Regions from separate parts of the Streptomyces sp. BR1 genome, predicted to be linked through region 2. Evidence: riboswitches for the same ligand, from Rfam matches in the RefSeq annotation. Region 2 holds a riboswitch; the other holds the start of a gene.
The links. Region 2 has a riboswitch for cobalamin ahead of ACT1U9_RS24470 (cobalamin biosynthesis protein). Riboswitches for the same ligand answer to the same signal wherever they lie in the genome.
Positions count from the first base shown of each region.

Region 1: it holds a riboswitch for cobalamin, as region 2 does, so the genes downstream of both, ACT1U9_RS09740 (ribonucleoside-diphosphate reductase subunit alpha) here and ACT1U9_RS24470 (cobalamin biosynthesis protein) in region 2, are expected to answer to the same signal.

Region 1 covers NZ_CM126252.1:2,319,818-2,327,598, forward strand. The annotation lists gene ACT1U9_RS09720 (extracellular solute-binding protein) at 1-2, opposite strand, end outside; gene ACT1U9_RS09725 (GntR family transcriptional regulator) at 287-1,051, shown strand; gene ACT1U9_RS09730 (DUF3311 domain-containing protein) at 1,203-1,460, shown strand; gene mctP (monocarboxylate uptake permease MctP) at 1,457-3,088, shown strand; cobalamin riboswitch at 3,270-3,394, shown strand; gene ACT1U9_RS09740 (ribonucleoside-diphosphate reductase subunit alpha) at 3,522-5,897, shown strand; gene ACT1U9_RS09745 (ribonucleotide-diphosphate reductase subunit beta) at 5,897-6,910, shown strand; gene ACT1U9_RS09750 (hypothetical protein) at 7,005-7,202, shown strand; gene def (peptide deformylase) at 7,267-7,781, opposite strand, start outside.
Region 2 covers NZ_CM126252.1:5,612,947-5,620,727, forward strand. The annotation lists gene cobN (cobaltochelatase subunit CobN) at 1-811, opposite strand, end outside; gene ACT1U9_RS24465 (cobyric acid synthase) at 808-2,316, opposite strand; gene ACT1U9_RS24470 (cobalamin biosynthesis protein) at 2,313-3,242, opposite strand; cobalamin riboswitch at 3,299-3,496, opposite strand; gene ACT1U9_RS24475 (hypothetical protein) at 3,600-3,824, opposite strand; gene ACT1U9_RS24480 (inorganic phosphate transporter) at 3,854-5,125, opposite strand; gene ACT1U9_RS24485 (class II aldolase/adducin family protein) at 5,335-5,994, shown strand; gene ACT1U9_RS24490 (alpha/beta hydrolase) at 6,089-7,213, shown strand; gene ACT1U9_RS24495 (hypothetical protein) at 7,328-7,781, shown strand, end outside.

The sequences.
Region 1 (7,781 bases), 3.3 Mb from region 2:
ACGCCACCCTCCTCAGGGATGCTGCAACCCCCCGCCCACCGCGAAGACATACGACGTGTACTGCCTGTGGGGCTGGGACCTGGTCTTTAATGGTTTAGACCAGTACCGGGAGCTTGGCCTAGACCTTTAGGGGTGTCAAGGGTGTATAAGAAGGGCTGTCGCGTCCGTTATCGGACCGACACCTGAGAGGGAGGGGACGACCCGTGACCGGTCCGTGCCACCATGTGAGCCGCGACAGACGGAGGAGCCGGTGACGGCAGCAGCGCAGCACTCGGGAGGGCGGGCCATGGCCACCGATGGGAGCGGTACGGAGACTGAGGCGGGCGCCGGCGCCCGGACCGCTCGCGTGCCCAAGTACTACCGCCTCAAGCGGCATCTCCTGGAGATGACGGAGACCCTGCCGCCGGGCACCCCGGTGCCGCCGGAGCGCACGCTCGCGGCCGAGTTCGACACCTCCCGCACCACCGTGCGCCAGGCCCTCCAGGAGCTGGTCGTCGAGGGCCGCCTGGAGCGCATCCAGGGCAAGGGCACCTTCGTCGCCAAGCCCAAGGTCTCCCAGGCACTGCAACTCACCTCGTACACCGAGGACATGCGCGCCCAGGGCCTGGAGCCGACCTCCCAGCTGCTCGACATCGGCTATGTCACCGCCGACGACACGCTCGCGGGGCTGCTCGACATCACCACCGGCGGCCGCGTGCTGCGCATCGAGCGGCTGCGCCTGGCGAGTGGCGAGCCGATGGCGATCGAGACGACCCACCTCTCGGCCAAGCGCTTCCCGGCCCTGCGCCGCTCGCTGGTCAAGTACACCTCTCTCTACACCGCGCTCAACGAGGTGTACGGGGTGCGGCTCGCCGAGGCCGAGGAGACCATCGAGACGTCGCTCGCCACCCCGCGCGAGGCCGGGCTGCTCGGCACGGACGTGGGCCTGCCGATGCTGATGCTCTCGCGCCACTCCATCGACGGCGACGGCGAACCGGTCGAGTGGGTGCGCTCTGTGTACCGCGGCGACCGCTACAAGTTCGTCGCGCGCCTGAAGCGGCCGACCGACTGAGAGGTCGAAGCGGCGCAACGACCGACATGTCCGGCGGCTCGGCCCCGACCTCGCGTCCGGTATCCGGTACAGGGGTTCCCGGGGCGGGATTCCGTCCCCTAGATTGCCTGCGCATTGCACAGGTGAGCAGCGAGGGGACGGGAGCCACCATATGCCGCAGTCCACACAGGAGAGCAGACCGCTGATCACGCCCGTGCGCGTGGTCATCGCCTTCTGCCTGATCGCGCCCTTCGTGGCGATGCTCTGGGTCGGTTCGTACGCGAAGGCCGACCCGGCCTTCATCGGAATCCCGTTCTTCTACTGGTACCAGATGCTGTGGGTGCTGATCTCGACCGCGCTCACCATGCTCGCGTACAAGCTGTGGCAGCACGACCAGCGCACCACCCGCAAGGAAGGTGCGTCGAAGTGACTCTCGCAGCAGAAGGCGGCGTCAACGGCGTCGCGCTCGGCGTCTTCATCTTCTTCTTCCTGGCCGTCACGGTCATCGGCTTCATGGCCGCGCGCTGGCGCAAGGCCGAGAACGAGCAGAGCCTGGACGAATGGGGCCTGGGCGGGCGCTCGTTCGGCACCTGGGTCACCTGGTTCCTGCTCGGCGGCGACCTGTACACGGCCTATACGTTCGTGGCGGTCCCGGCGGCGGTGTACGCGGCGGGCGCGGCCGGGTTCTTCGCCGTGCCGTACACGATCCTCGTCTATCCGCTGATCTTCACGTTCCTGCCCCGGCTCTGGTCGGTCTCACACAAGCACGGCTATGTGACGACCTCGGACTTCGTGCGCGGCCGCTTCGGCTCCAAGGGCCTCTCGCTCGCGGTCGCCATCACCGGCATCCTCGCCACGATGCCGTACATCGCGCTCCAGCTGGTCGGCATCCAGGCGGTGCTCGACGTGATGGGCGTCGGCGGGTCCGGCAACTGGTTCCTCAAGGACCTGCCGCTGCTGATCGCGTTCGCGGTGCTCGCGGCGTACACGTACTCCTCGGGTCTGCGCGCGCCCGCGCTGATCGCGTTCGTGAAGGACGCCCTGATCTACATCGTCATCCTGGTGGCGATCATCTACATCCCGATCAAACTGGGCGGCTTCCACGACATCTTCGCCGCCGCCCGCCACAAGTTCGACACCCCGAACGCGGCAGGCAAGCCCACGGGCGCGCTGGTGCCCGGCGACAAGAGCCAGTGGACGTACGCCACGCTCGCGCTCGGCTCGGCGCTCGCGCTCTTCATGTACCCGCACTCGATCACGGCGACGCTCTCCTCGCGCAGCCGCAACGTCATCCGCCGCAACACCACGATCCTGCCGCTGTACTCGCTGATGCTGGGCCTGCTCGCGCTGCTCGGCTTCATGGCGATCGCGGCCGGGGTCAAGGTCAAGAACGGCCAGCTGGCGATCCCGCAGCTCTTCGAGGACATGTTCCCGGACTGGTTCGCGGGCGTGGCCTTCGCGGCGATCGGCATCGGCGCGCTGGTGCCCGCGGCGATCATGTCGATCGCGGCGGCGAACCTGTTCACCCGCAACATCTACAAGGACTTCATCAAACCGGACGCCTCGCCCGCGCAGGAGGCCAAGGTCTCCAAGCTGGTCTCGCTCGTGGTGAAGGTGGGTGCGCTGGTCTTCGTCCTCACGATGGACAAGACGGTCGCGATCAACTTCCAGTTGCTCGGCGGCATCTGGATCCTGCAGACGTTCCCTGCGCTGGTCGGCGGTCTGTTCACCCGCTGGTTCCACCGCTGGGCGCTGCTCGCGGGCTGGGCCGTCGGCATGGCGTACGGCACGCTCGCCGCGTACGGGGTCGCCTCCCCCACCCAGAAGCACTTCGGCGGCAGCTCCAAGGAGATCCCCGGCATCGGTGAGATCGGCTACATCGGCCTCACCGCGTTCGTCCTGAACGTCGCGGTGACGGTGGTCCTGACGGTCGCCCTGCGGGCCCTGAAGGCCCCCGACGGCGTCGACGAGACGTCCCCGGAGGACTACACGGCGGACGCGGGCGATCCGGGCGTACAGACCGAACTGCCGCCCGCGACGGCGGGCGCCGCGCACTGAACCACCACTGAACACGGCGCCACGCGCGCGTGGCCGACGACGGGCCGCCGGGAGATCCGGCGGCCCGTCGCTGTGTCCTGCGGGAATGCCCGCGCCGCTACGGGAGTTGGGTACTCGGACACCCTCCGAAGCCGCCACGACACAACATGTGGGGGTGGGCTCGAAGCCCGACACAAGATGTATGCTCGTCCTCGCTGTCGCCGCAGGGGAATCCGGTGGAAATCCGGAACTGTCCCGCAACGGTGTACTCGTACGCATTCGCGTACTTGGTTCAGTCCGAGGACCTGCCGACAGCGCGCCCTGGCCGTCCGGTCAAGGGTGCCCAGACGTCCGGGCCTCGCGGAGTGGGCTGGTGGACGCGGCATACCCCTGCGTGGGTGGTCGTGTGCCCGCACCCCTGCTTGGCCCCGTGCCGAGCGAGGAGTGCCCCCACGTGACCATCGCCCCAGCGGATCCCGCTTCAGCGATCGAAGAGCCGGCGGATGCCCCCGGGACCGCCCTGCTGCGGATCCTGACCGACTTCACCGCCGATCTGCCGGACACCGACCCCGGCCGTGTCGCCGCCGCCGCGCTGCGCGGCCGCAACGCGCGCTCGGACGAGGCGGAGCTGCGTGGGCTGGCCACCGAGGCGGCCGCCGGTCTCATCTCCGAGGACCCGGCGTACTCCCGGCTCGCCGCCCGGCTGCTGACGGTCACGATCGCCGAGGAGGCCGCGACCCAGGGCTCGGTGTCGTTCTCCGAGTCGGTCGAGGTCGGCCACCGCGAGGGCCTGATCGCGGACCGCACCGCCGACTTCGTACGGCTGCACCGCGCCCGCCTGGACGCGCTGGTCGAGGCGTCGCTGGCGGAAGGCGCCGACGACCGCTTCGGCTACTTCGGCCTGCGCACCCTCTACTCCCGCTACCTGCTGCGCCACCCCATCACCCGCAAGGTCATCGAGACCCCGCAGCACTTCATGCTCCGGGTGGCCTCGGGCCTGGCGGAGGACGACTCGGTGCGCGCACTGGACCAGGTCGCCGCGCTGTACGGCCTGATGAGCCGCCTGGACTACCTGCCGTCCTCCCCCACGCTCTTCAACTCCGGCACCCGCCACCCGCAGATGTCGAGCTGCTACCTGCTCGACTCGCCGCTCGACGAGCTGGACTCGATCTACGACCGCTACCACCAGGTGGCGCGCCTGTCGAAGCACGCGGGCGGCATCGGCCTGTCGTACTCCCGTATCCGCTCGCGCGGTTCGCTCATCCGGGGCACCAACGGCCACTCCAACGGCATCGTCCCGTTCCTGAAGACGCTGGACGCGTCGGTGGCGGCGGTCAACCAGGGCGGGCGGCGCAAGGGCGCGGCCGCGGTGTACCTGGAGACCTGGCACTCCGACATCGAGGAGTTCCTGGAGCTGCGCGACAACACCGGTGAGGACGCCCGGCGTACGCACAACCTGAACCTGGCGCACTGGATCCCGGACGAGTTCATGCGCCGCGTGGACACGGACGGCACCTGGTCGCTGTTCTCGCCGGCCGACGTGCCGGAGCTGGTCGACCTGTGGGGCGACGAGTTCGACGCCGCGTACCGCAAGGCGGAGGCCGCCGGTCTGGCGCAGAAGACCATCCCGGCCCGGGACCTGTACGGCCGGATGATGCGCACGCTCGCGCAGACCGGCAACGGCTGGATGACCTTCAAGGACGCCTCCAACCGCACCGCCAACCAGACGGCGGAGCCCGGTCACACCGTCCACTCCTCGAATCTCTGCACGGAGATCCTGGAGGTCACCGACGACGGCGAGACGGCGGTCTGCAACCTCGGCTCGGTCAACCTCGGCGCGTTCGTGCTGGCCTCCGGCGAGATCGACTGGGAGCGCCTGGACGAGACCGTCCGCACCGCCGTGACGTTCCTCGACCGCGTCGTCGACATCAACTTCTACCCGACCGAGCAGGCCGGCCGCTCCAACGCCAAGTGGCGTCCGGTGGGCCTGGGCGCGATGGGTCTGCAGGACGTCTTCTTCAAGCTGCGCCTGCCCTTCGACTCCCCCGAGGCGAAGGCCCTCTCCACCAGGCTCGCCGAGCGCATCATGCTCACCGCGTACGAGGCGTCCTGCGACCTCGCCGAGCGCTCCGGCCCACTCCCGGCCTGGGACAAGACCCGCACGGCCCGCGGCGTCCTGCACCCCGACCACTACGACGTCGAGCTGAACTGGCCCGAGCGCTGGGCGGCCCTGCGCGAGCGGATCGCCGCCGTGGGCATGCGCAACTCGCTGCTGCTCGCGATCGCCCCGACCGCGACCATCGCGTCCATCGCGGGCGTGTACGAGTGCATCGAGCCGCAGGTCTCCAACCTCTTCAAGCGCGAGACGCTGTCCGGTGAGTTCCTCCAGGTCAACGGCTACCTGGTCGAGGACCTGAAGAAGCTCGGCGTGTGGGACGCGCAGTCCCGCGAGGCGCTGCGCGACGCCAGCGGATCGGTCCAGGACTTCAGCTGGATCCCCGCGGACGTGCGCGCCCTGTACCGCACGGCCTGGGAGATCCCGCAGCGCGGCCTGATCGACATGGCGGCGGCCCGCACGCCGTTCCTGGACCAGTCGCAGTCGCTGAACCTGTTCCTGGAGACGCCCACCATCGGCAAGCTGTCGTCGATGTACGCGTACGCCTGGAAGCAGGGTCTGAAGACGACGTACTACCTGCGTTCGCGCCCGGCGACCCGGATCGCCCGCGCCGCCCAGGCCAGCGCCACCATCCCCGTCCAGCAGGCGGCCCCCGACGCCGACGCGATCGCCTGCTCCCTTGAGAACCCCGAGTCCTGCGAGGCCTGCCAGTAATGACCGCCGAGAACAAGAACCTGCTCGACCCGGGCTTCGAACTGACCCTGCGTCCGATGCGCTACCCGGACTTCTACGAGCGCTACCGGGACGCGATCAAGAACACCTGGACGGTGGAGGAGGTCGACCTCCACTCCGACGTCGCCGACCTCGCCAAGCTGTCGCCGGGTGAGCAGCACATGATCGGCCGCCTGGTCGCGTTCTTCGCGACGGGCGACTCGATCGTGGCGAACAACCTCGTGCTGACGCTGTACAAGCACATCAACTCCCCCGAGGCGCGGCTCTACTTGAGCCGTCAGCTCTTCGAGGAGGCCGTGCACGTCCAGTTCTATCTGACGCTGCTCGACACGTACCTGCCCGACCCGGAGGACCGCGCGGCCGCGTTCGACGCGGTGGAGAACATCCCCTCCATCCGCGAGAAGGCGCAGTTCTGCTTCAAGTGGATCAACGAGGTCGAGAAGCTGGAGCGCCTGGAGACGAAGGCCGACCGCCGCCGCTTCCTGCTCAACCTGATCTGCTTCGCGGCGTGCATCGAGGGCCTGTTCTTCTACGGCGCCTTCGCGTACGTGTACTGGTTCCGCTCGCGCGGTCTGCTGCACGGCCTCGCGACCGGCACCAACTGGGTGTTCCGCGACGAGACGATGCACATGAACTTCGCCTTCGAGGTCGTGGACACCGTCCGCAAGGAGGAGCCGGAGCTCTTCGACGACGCGCTCCAGCAGCAGGTCACCGACATGATCAAGGAGGCCGTCGAGGCGGAGCTCCAGTTCGGCCGCGACCTGTGCGGCGACGGTCTGCCGGGCATGAACACCGAGTCGATGCGCGAGTACCTCCAGTGCGTCGCCGACCAGCGCCTCCAGCGCCTCGGCTTCGCCCCGGTGTACGGCTCGTCGAACCCGTTCTCCTTCATGGAGCTCCAGGGCGTCCAGGAACTGACGAACTTCTTCGAGCGCCGCCCGTCCGCCTACCAGGTGGCGGTCGAGGGCTCGGTGGGCTTCGACGAGGACTTCTGATCCGCGCCCGGCGGAGCGGCCGAAGAGGCTGGTCAGCCGGGTGAAGGTGTCGTAACGTGATCTTCACCAAATGCACAGACTCTGGGGGAAGTTCATGTCCCGTACCACCCGTCTGATCGCCACCGCGGGTCTGACCGCGCTGCTCGCCGCCGCGGGCACCGCGACCGCGTCGGCCGCCCCGACGTCCATCGGCTGGGACACCCCGACTCCGCAGTCCATCGGCTGGGACGCCCCCGCGCCGCAGTCCATCGGCTGGGACACGCCCGCGCCGGGGTCCATCGCCTGGGACTAGGCACCGTGAACCGAAGGGCCCCGCACCAGGGTTGGTGCGGGGCCCTTCGGCTGCGTGCGAACGCTTACGCGTTGGGCACGACCTCATAGCGCGGGGTGTTCTCCGCCATCTGCTTCAGCGCGTCCTTGCGGTCGCGCTTCGAGAGGCGGTCGATGTACAGGTAGCCGTACAGGTGGTCCGTCTCGTGCTGGAGGCAGCGGGCGAAGTAGCCGGTGCCGCGCACGCGGATCGGGTTGCCCTCGGCGTCCTGGCCGCTGACGACCGCGTAGTCCGGGCGGGCCAGCTCCGCGTAGGCCGTCGGGACCGACAGGCAGCCCTCGTTGGACTCGTCCAGGACGCGGCGGTCGGCCGGCAGCTCCTCCAGGACCGGGTTGCACACGACGCCGACGTGGCGCACGCCGTCGTCGTCCATGCAGTCGTAGACGAAGACCTTGAGGTCGACACCGATCTGGTTGGCGGCCAGGCCCACGCCCTCGGCGGTGCGCTGGCTGGCGAACATGTCGTCGACCAGCGCGGCCAGCTTGTCGTCGAACTCGGTGACGTCCTTGCACTCCTTGTGCAGCACCGGGTTGCCGACGA
Region 2 (7,781 bases):
CGTCCATGGGGGAGACGGCGGCGTCCGAAGCCGCCCAGGCGGCCTTGGACGAGGTGAGGCAGAGCCCTTGCAGCACGGGGACATCGAGGTCGGCGAGGGCGCCGATGTCCCACGCCTCCTCGTCGCCGCCCGCGCTCGCCTGGGACGCGGTGGTGCCGCCCGCCGCGAGGACGGTGGCGATCAGCGCGTCCGCCTTGCCGAGCTCCTCGTAGAGCGCGGCTTCGGCGCCGCGCAGTGAACTCACGTACACCGCCAGGGCGTTGGCGCCCTGGGCCTCGATGCGGTCGCAGAGCACATCGACGAAGGAGGTGTTCCCGGAGAGCTCATGGGCGCGGTAGAAGAGCACGCCCACGGTGGGGCGCCCCTCCACGTACGCGCGCGTGCCGTGCACGCCCCACTCCGGCATCTTCTGCGGCTCGGCGAAGCCGACACCCGTCAGCAGCACGGTGTCGGAGAGGAACCGGGCGAGCTCCACGAGGTTGCCGGGGCCGCCCTCGACCAGATAGCGCAGGGCCTCCGCGACCACGCCGGCCGGGACCGACGACTCGGCCATCAGCTCCGCGTCCGGCACGGACTCGCCGCCGAGCAGCACGGTCGGGATCCCGGACGCCTTGAGCGCCGCGAGCCCGTCCTCCCAGGCGCGCTTGCCGCCGAGGAGGCGCACGACGGCCACCGACGCGCCCTCGATGAGCGCGGGCAGCTCCTCGGCCACGTCGATACGGGTGGGGTTGCCGATCCGGTAGGGCGCCCCGGAGGCCCGGGCCGCCAGGAGATCCGTGTCGGCGGTCGACAACAACAGCACAGTGCTCATGCGGGTGCTCCAGGTGCGATGAAGGGAAGTCCTGCGGGCGCGCCCTGCTCGATGAGCCGCATGAGCGCGTCCGTGTCCGCGTGTTCTTCGATGAGGTCGCCGAGGCGGTCCAGCTGCTCTTCGCGCAGCGCGCCGAACGAGGTGTCCGGGGCGGGCACGAAACGCCGACCCGCGGCGCTCGCGACCTGCTCCAGGAACCGTCGTCTGAATCCGTCGCTCTCAAGTGACCCGTGCCAGTGCGTCCCCCAGACCGCACCGACCCGGCATCCGTCCAAGAAGGCTTCCCCGCCCAGCACTTCGGCGACGCCGTGGTGGATCTCGTATCCCTCCACGCGCTCGCCCAGCGCCTCGCCGGTCGGCCGTGCAAGTGTCTTCCGGGCCGCGAACCGCACCCGCACGGGCAGCAGTCCGAGACCCGTCACGGAACCCGCCCGTGACTCGACCTCGTCATCGATGTGCTCACCGAGCACCTGGAACCCGCCGCAGATCCCCAGCACCGGACGCCCCTCGGCCGCCCTGCGCGCCAGCTCCCGCGCCAGCCCCCGTTCCCTCAGCCATTCCAACGCCCGGACCGTGCCCCGGGTTCCCGGCACGACGACCAGATCCGCGTCGGCCAGTTCCTCGGGCCGGTCCACGAACCGTACGACCACGCCGGGTTCGGCGGCGAGCGCGTCGACGTCGGTGAAGTTGGACATCAGCGGGATCGCGCAGACCGCGACCCGCAGCACGTCCTCGCCGATCGGCGGCGCCACCACGGACTCGCGCACGGCGCCGCGCAGCGACACTCGCAGGCCGTCCTCCTCGTCGATGCCGAGCCCGTGCGCGTACGGCAGGATCCCGTACGTATGACGTCCGGTGAGGCCGCGCAGCATGTCGATGCCGGGCTGAAGGAGCGAGACGTCGCCGCGGAACTTGTTGACGATGTACCCGGCGACCAGCGCCTGGTCCTCCGGCGAAAGGAGCGCGGTCGTACCGAAGAACGAGGCGAAGACCCCGCCCCGGTCGATGTCGCCGACCACGACCACCGGGAGCTTCGCGGCGCGCGCGATGCCCATGTTGACGATGTCGGTGCGCCGCAGGTTGATCTCGGCCGGACTGCCCGCCCCCTCGCAGATCACGGCGTCATATGTGCCCCGCAGCCGCTCCAGACAGTCCACGACGGTCCCGAGAAGCGCTTCCTGGCGCCCGCCGTGGTAGCCGCGGGCGCTCAGTTCGCCGACCGGCTTGCCCATCAGTACGACCTGGCTCGACCGGTCGCTCCCCGGCTTGAGCAGCACGGGGTTCATCAGCGCCGACGGCTCCACGCGCGCGGCCTGGGCCTGCATGGCCTGGGCGCGCCCGATCTCGGCGCCCTCGCGGGTGACGAAGGAGTTGAGGGACATGTTCTGTCCCTTGAAGGGCGCGACCTTGACGCCCCGGCGCACCAGCCACCGGCAGATCCCGGCGGTGACGACGCTCTTCCCGGCGTCGGAGGTGGTGCCCGCGACCAGCAGTCCGCCACTCATGTCCGTACCTTCCTCACCGCGATCGCCACGCCGAGCGCCAGCCAGCCCACCCGCCGCGACAGCCGCACCGCCCGCTCGATGTCGGGAACTTCCACCGCGCGCCCGCCGTTGTTGAGCACAGGACGGTGCTCGACCCGGCCGCCGTACGAGAGGGTGCCGCCAAGACGTACGCCCAACGCGCCCGCGAACGACGCCTCGACGGGGCCGGCGTTGGGGCTCGGATGCTTGGCCGCGTCGGACCGCCACGCGCGCGCGGCGGCTCCCGGCGCGCCCCCGGCGGCCACGGCGAGCGCGGCGGTGAGCCGGGCGCCCGGCCAGCCCGCCACGTCGTCCAGGCGTGCCGAGGCCCACCCGTACCGCAGATGGCGCGGCGAACGGTGACCGACCATCGCGTCCAGGGTGTTGACGGCCCGGAACGCGACCAGGCCGGGCACGCCCGCGAGCGCGCCCCACACCAGCGCGCCCACCACGGCGTCGGAGGTGTTCTCGGCGACGGACTCGACGACCGCGCGCGCGATGCCGGGCGCGTCCAGGGACTGCGGGTCGCGCCCGCACAGATGCGGCAGCCGCGCGCGGGCGGCCTCGACGTCCCCGGCCTCAAGGGCGGCGCCGATCGCGCGGGCCTCGCGGCCCAGCGAAGTGCCGCCGACGACGGCCCAGGTGGCGGCGGCGGTCAGGGCGACGGACGCGGCGGGGCGGTCGCGCAGCGCGCGCGTGGCGAGCAGCGCGGCGCTCGCGGCGCCTCCGGCGCACACGGCGGTGTGCAGTGCGCCCCAGCCCCGGTGGTCGCGCCACAGCGCGCGCTCGACGGCGGCCGCGGCGCGGCCGAACGCGGCGACCGGATGCCCCCGGCGGGGATCGCCGAGGAGCAGGTCGCCGAGGAGCCCGGCGGTGGCGCCGTACGCGAAGGTGCGATCGGCACGCATCGGATCAGCCCGCCGCAACGCCGCGGAGAGCTCCGGTACTTCTGGGGGGTGCCGGCAACAGGCAGGCGCGCATGGCGGTATGTCCTCACTCAGGGTGTCCGCGCCCTGGTACGACGTCGACCGGCGGTGAGAGTTCCTGGCTCACAGGGGTTCATTCCCCGATGACAGTGGCGGGACCGCGCCGGATTCGCACCGGCTTCCTCTTCTGCCGCCGTAAATGGCTCGGGCAGTCCACCACGCCCGCGAACGCCCGTCAACTCGCTGCTGACCTGCGACGGGAGAGTGTGCCGAGGCACACAGAGAACCGCCCTCCGGGGAGACCGGAGGGCGGTTCTGGAGACGCGTGGACAGTCGCTGTTACTTGGCGACGATCAGGTTGATGCCGTACGCGACGGCCGCCGCGCAGAGCGCGAAGCAGGCGTACGCGGTGGTGCGGGCCAGGGCGACGTTGCCCTTGCCGGACGCGGCCGACTGCTGCTTGCTGAGGCCGACGATCCCGACGGTGAACAGGCCCACCAGGCCGACGGTGACGATGAGGCTGACACCGAAGACGGTGCCGAGAGCTGCCCAGTCGATGTGCATGACGATTCCTTAGAGGGTGCGCGGCCGGGTCAGACGGCGGCCGGGCGGGCCGGGTCGGCGGGGGCCACCGGGGCCGGGGCCGGGATGGTGGCCGTCAGATCGGCGGCCACGGCGGCGACGGTCGGGGGCGGGGTGACCGCGGCGATCGCGGTGGTGACGACACCCGCGGGCTCGGCCGGGGTCTCGGTCACGGCGTCGGCCGGGGCGTTGGTGACGTCGGTGTGGGAGACCGGCTCGCGGCGCGACAGCTTCCAGATGAAGCCGGAGCCCGCGACCAGCAGGATCGCCACCAGGACAATGCCCCAGGTGCCCTGGCCGGTCAGGAATTCGGCGCCGGCGCCGACCAGACCCGCGGCCGGCAGGGTCAGGCCCCACGCGACGAACATCCGGGTCGCGGTGGACCAGCGGACCACACCGCCCTTGCGGCCGAGGCCGGCGCCCATGACGGAGCCGGAGCAGACCTGGGTGGTGGAGAGCGAGAAGCCGAGGTGCGAGGAGGCCAGGATGACGGTGGCGGCACCGGACTGGGCGGCGAAGCCCTGCGGCGGCGCGAGCTCGGTCAGGCCCTTGCCCATGGTGCGGATGATGCGCCAGCCGCCGAGGTAGGTGCCCATGGCGATGGCCATGCCGGCCGAGACGATGACCCACATCGGGGGGTTGGCGCCCGGGTGCAGCACACCGCCGGTGACCAGGGCGAGCGTGATGATGCCCATGGTCTTCTGCGCGTCGTTGGTGCCGTGGGCGAGCGAGACGAGACCGGCGGAGGCGATCTGGCCCGCCCGGTAGCCCTTGGCGGTGGCCTTCTCGTCGGTGTTCCGGTTGATCCGGTACGTCAGGCGCGTCGCCAGCATCGAGGCGAAGCCCGCGACGATCGGGGCGGCGACGGCCGGGAGCAGCACCTTGGTGACGACGGTGGAGCCGTTGACCGAGGACCAGCCGGCCGACATCACGGCCGCGCCGATCAGACCGCCGAACAGGGCGTGCGAGGAGCTGGACGGCAGGCCGAGCAGCCAGGTCACCAGGTTCCAGAGGATGGCGCCGACGAGCGCCGCGAAGATCACCTCGGTTCTGATGCCCTTTTCGTTGATGATCCCGCCGGAGATCGTCTTGGCGACCTCCACCGACAGGAACGCGCCGACCAGGTTGAGCGCCGCGGACATGGCCACGGCGGCTTTGGGCTTCAGGGCGCCGGTCGAGATGGTCGTGGCCATCGCGTTGGCGGTGTCATGGAAACCGTTCGTGAAATCGAACACTAGAGCTGTCACGACCACAATGGCGAGCAGCAGCGTGATGTGTTCCATTTACCCAGGCAATCGTTCGACGTCAGTGGCTGGACGAACGTAAGTAACCTGGATGAACGGAAGGTGAACTGGGGCGGGCTTAGTGGTGTCTCTGACCGGTTTTTGCTGGGGGCAGGCCCTGACAAACCCGGTGAACAGGCGAAACGGCCCATAGAAGAGATTCTGCTCACTCCCCGGCGCGCCCTCCGGGAGCTGCGAGGATCGCGTTCATGGGAGAGCCGGACCACCACGAACCGACCGCCGCCGCCTGGGCCGAACTGACCGCCACCGCGCGGCGGACCGCCGCGGAAGGGCTGGTCGTCGGCACCTCGGGCAATGTCTCCGTACGGGTCGGGGACCTGGTCCTCGTCACCCCCACCGGGGTCCCTTACGACCGGCTCGGCCCGGACGACACCGTCGCCGTCGACCTCTCGGGCCGCCAGGTCATCGGCACGCTGAGGCCGACCAGCGAGCTCCCCATGCACCTCGCCGTCTACCGCGCCACCGACGCCCGGGCCGTCGTGCACACCCACGCCGTGCACGCCACCGCCGTCTCCACCCTGGTCACCGAGCTCCCGCCGGTCCACTACATGACCGCCACGCTCGGCGGCCCGGTCCGGGTCGCGCCCTACGCGCTGTACGGGACCGAGGAACTGGCCGAGAACATGCTGGGCGCACTGGAGGGCCGCACCGGATGCCTCCTCCAGAACCACGGAACCATGACGTACGGAACGACCCTTTCCCAGGCGTACGACCGGACCGCGCAGCTGGAGTGGATGTGCCGGCTGTGGCTCGCCGCGTCCTCCGTGCCCGGCCGCACCCCGTCCCTGCTCTCCGACGCCGACCTGGAGCGGGCCGCCGAGCAGTTCCGGGGGTACGGGCAGCGGTGACGGGCGGGCCGCGCGGGATGGGCGGGGACGCGGGCGTGCCCCGGTAGGCCCTCGCCCACTGGCCGTACGGCCAGGGGCTGCCGACACTGGAACGGTGCGCCCGGCTACAGCGACGGCAGCGGCCGTCACCACACTCATCGGCGTCGGCGCGGCCGCGGTGGCCGCCGGACGGTACGCGAGCGACGCGGCCCTCAAGGCGCCGCCACGCCCGCTGCCCACCGACCCCGAGCTCACCGTGCACGCCACGGCACCCGGGCGGATCGCCCTGACCCGCTGCCTCGCCGCGCTGCGACCCGGTGTGTACGGCATCGAGGGGTCCGGCATCCACGCGGTGGTCGGCGAGGTCGTCGACCATGCCCAGCACCCGGCGGACACCGTGGTGCGCCGTCTGGAGCGGGTCACCCGGGGCAGCCCGGAGCCGGGGGACCGGGTGTGGATGACCCCGCAGATCCACCGGGGCAACCCGGGAGAGGCCCTGGGGCTCGACCACAAGGACGTCGAGATCCCCTCCGAGCTCGGCGTGCTGCCCGCCTGGCTCGTCGAAGGCGCCCGGAAGACCTGGGTGATCGCCGTGCACGGCCTGGGCACAACCCGCGAGCACACCCTGAACACCATGGAGTTCCTGCACCGCCAGAAACTCCCGGTGCTCGCCCTCTCCTACCGGGGCGACGAGGGCGCGCCCCGGTCCCCGGACGGGCTCGCGCACCTCGGCGACTCGGAGTGGCGCGACCTGGACGCCGCGATCCGGTACGCCGTACGCAGCGGCGCCGAGCGCGTCATCCTGCACGGCTGGTCCACCGGCGCCACCATGGCGCTGCGCGCCGCCACCGACTCCGCGCTGCGCGACCGCGTCGGGGGCGTCGTGCTCGACTCGCCCGTCCTCGACTGGGAGGGCACCGTGCGCGCCCTCGCCATCGCCAACGGCGCCCCGAGCGCCCTCCTCCCGCTCGCGGTCCGGGCTGCCCAGGGCCGCACCGGCCCGCACGGAAACCATCTGCGCGAGGCGGCCGACCCGCACGTCCTGCGCGTCCCGGCGCTCGTCTTCCACGGCCCCGACGACACCCTGGCGCCCTGGCACCCGACCCGCGAACTGGCCGCCCGCAGACCGGAACTGGTGACCCTGCACACGGTCCAGCACGCCCCGCACGCCGCGATGTGGAACGCGAACCCCGCGCGCTACGAGGAGGCACTGCGGCGCTTCCTCACACCGCTGATGTGACAGACGGGGCCGACGCCTTCGAAGCGGCGGCCGGGGCCGGGCCTGGGGCGGGCCCGGAACCAAGGCATCGCATTCCGTTTGGGCTTTCGGGCCGTCAGCGGGAAGACTGCACCTGTGACGTCCCGGAAGCCTGAAGAGAAGTTGCCGCGCGACTCCAGACTGCGGCTTGTCCGCGCCCCGCATTCGAAGGAAGCCCGCCCCCTGGCCACCGCCCGCCGGGCCGTGACGGACCGGCGAGCCCGTCCGGGCTCCCGGCCGCCGGAGGGCACCCCGGCCGCCGCCGAACTGGCCCGCCAGGCCAGAGTGGTCCTCGCCGACGCCGTACGGGTCGCCCGCTGGGCCGACGCCGAGCGCGCCCGGGGCAACGCCCCACGCCCCGCCCCGACGGGCACCCTGTCCGCTCCGGCCGCCGAACAGGCCGCCGCCGCGCTGCGGTTGACATCGGCTCAGGTGCGGGCCGGCTGGGACCGGGCCCGGCTCGCCGGACTCGTCGAGCTGCACGGCGGCACCGCACGCCCCGGCTGGCGGCTGCGCGCCTGGGACCGCGACGACGCCGCCGTGCTGCGCG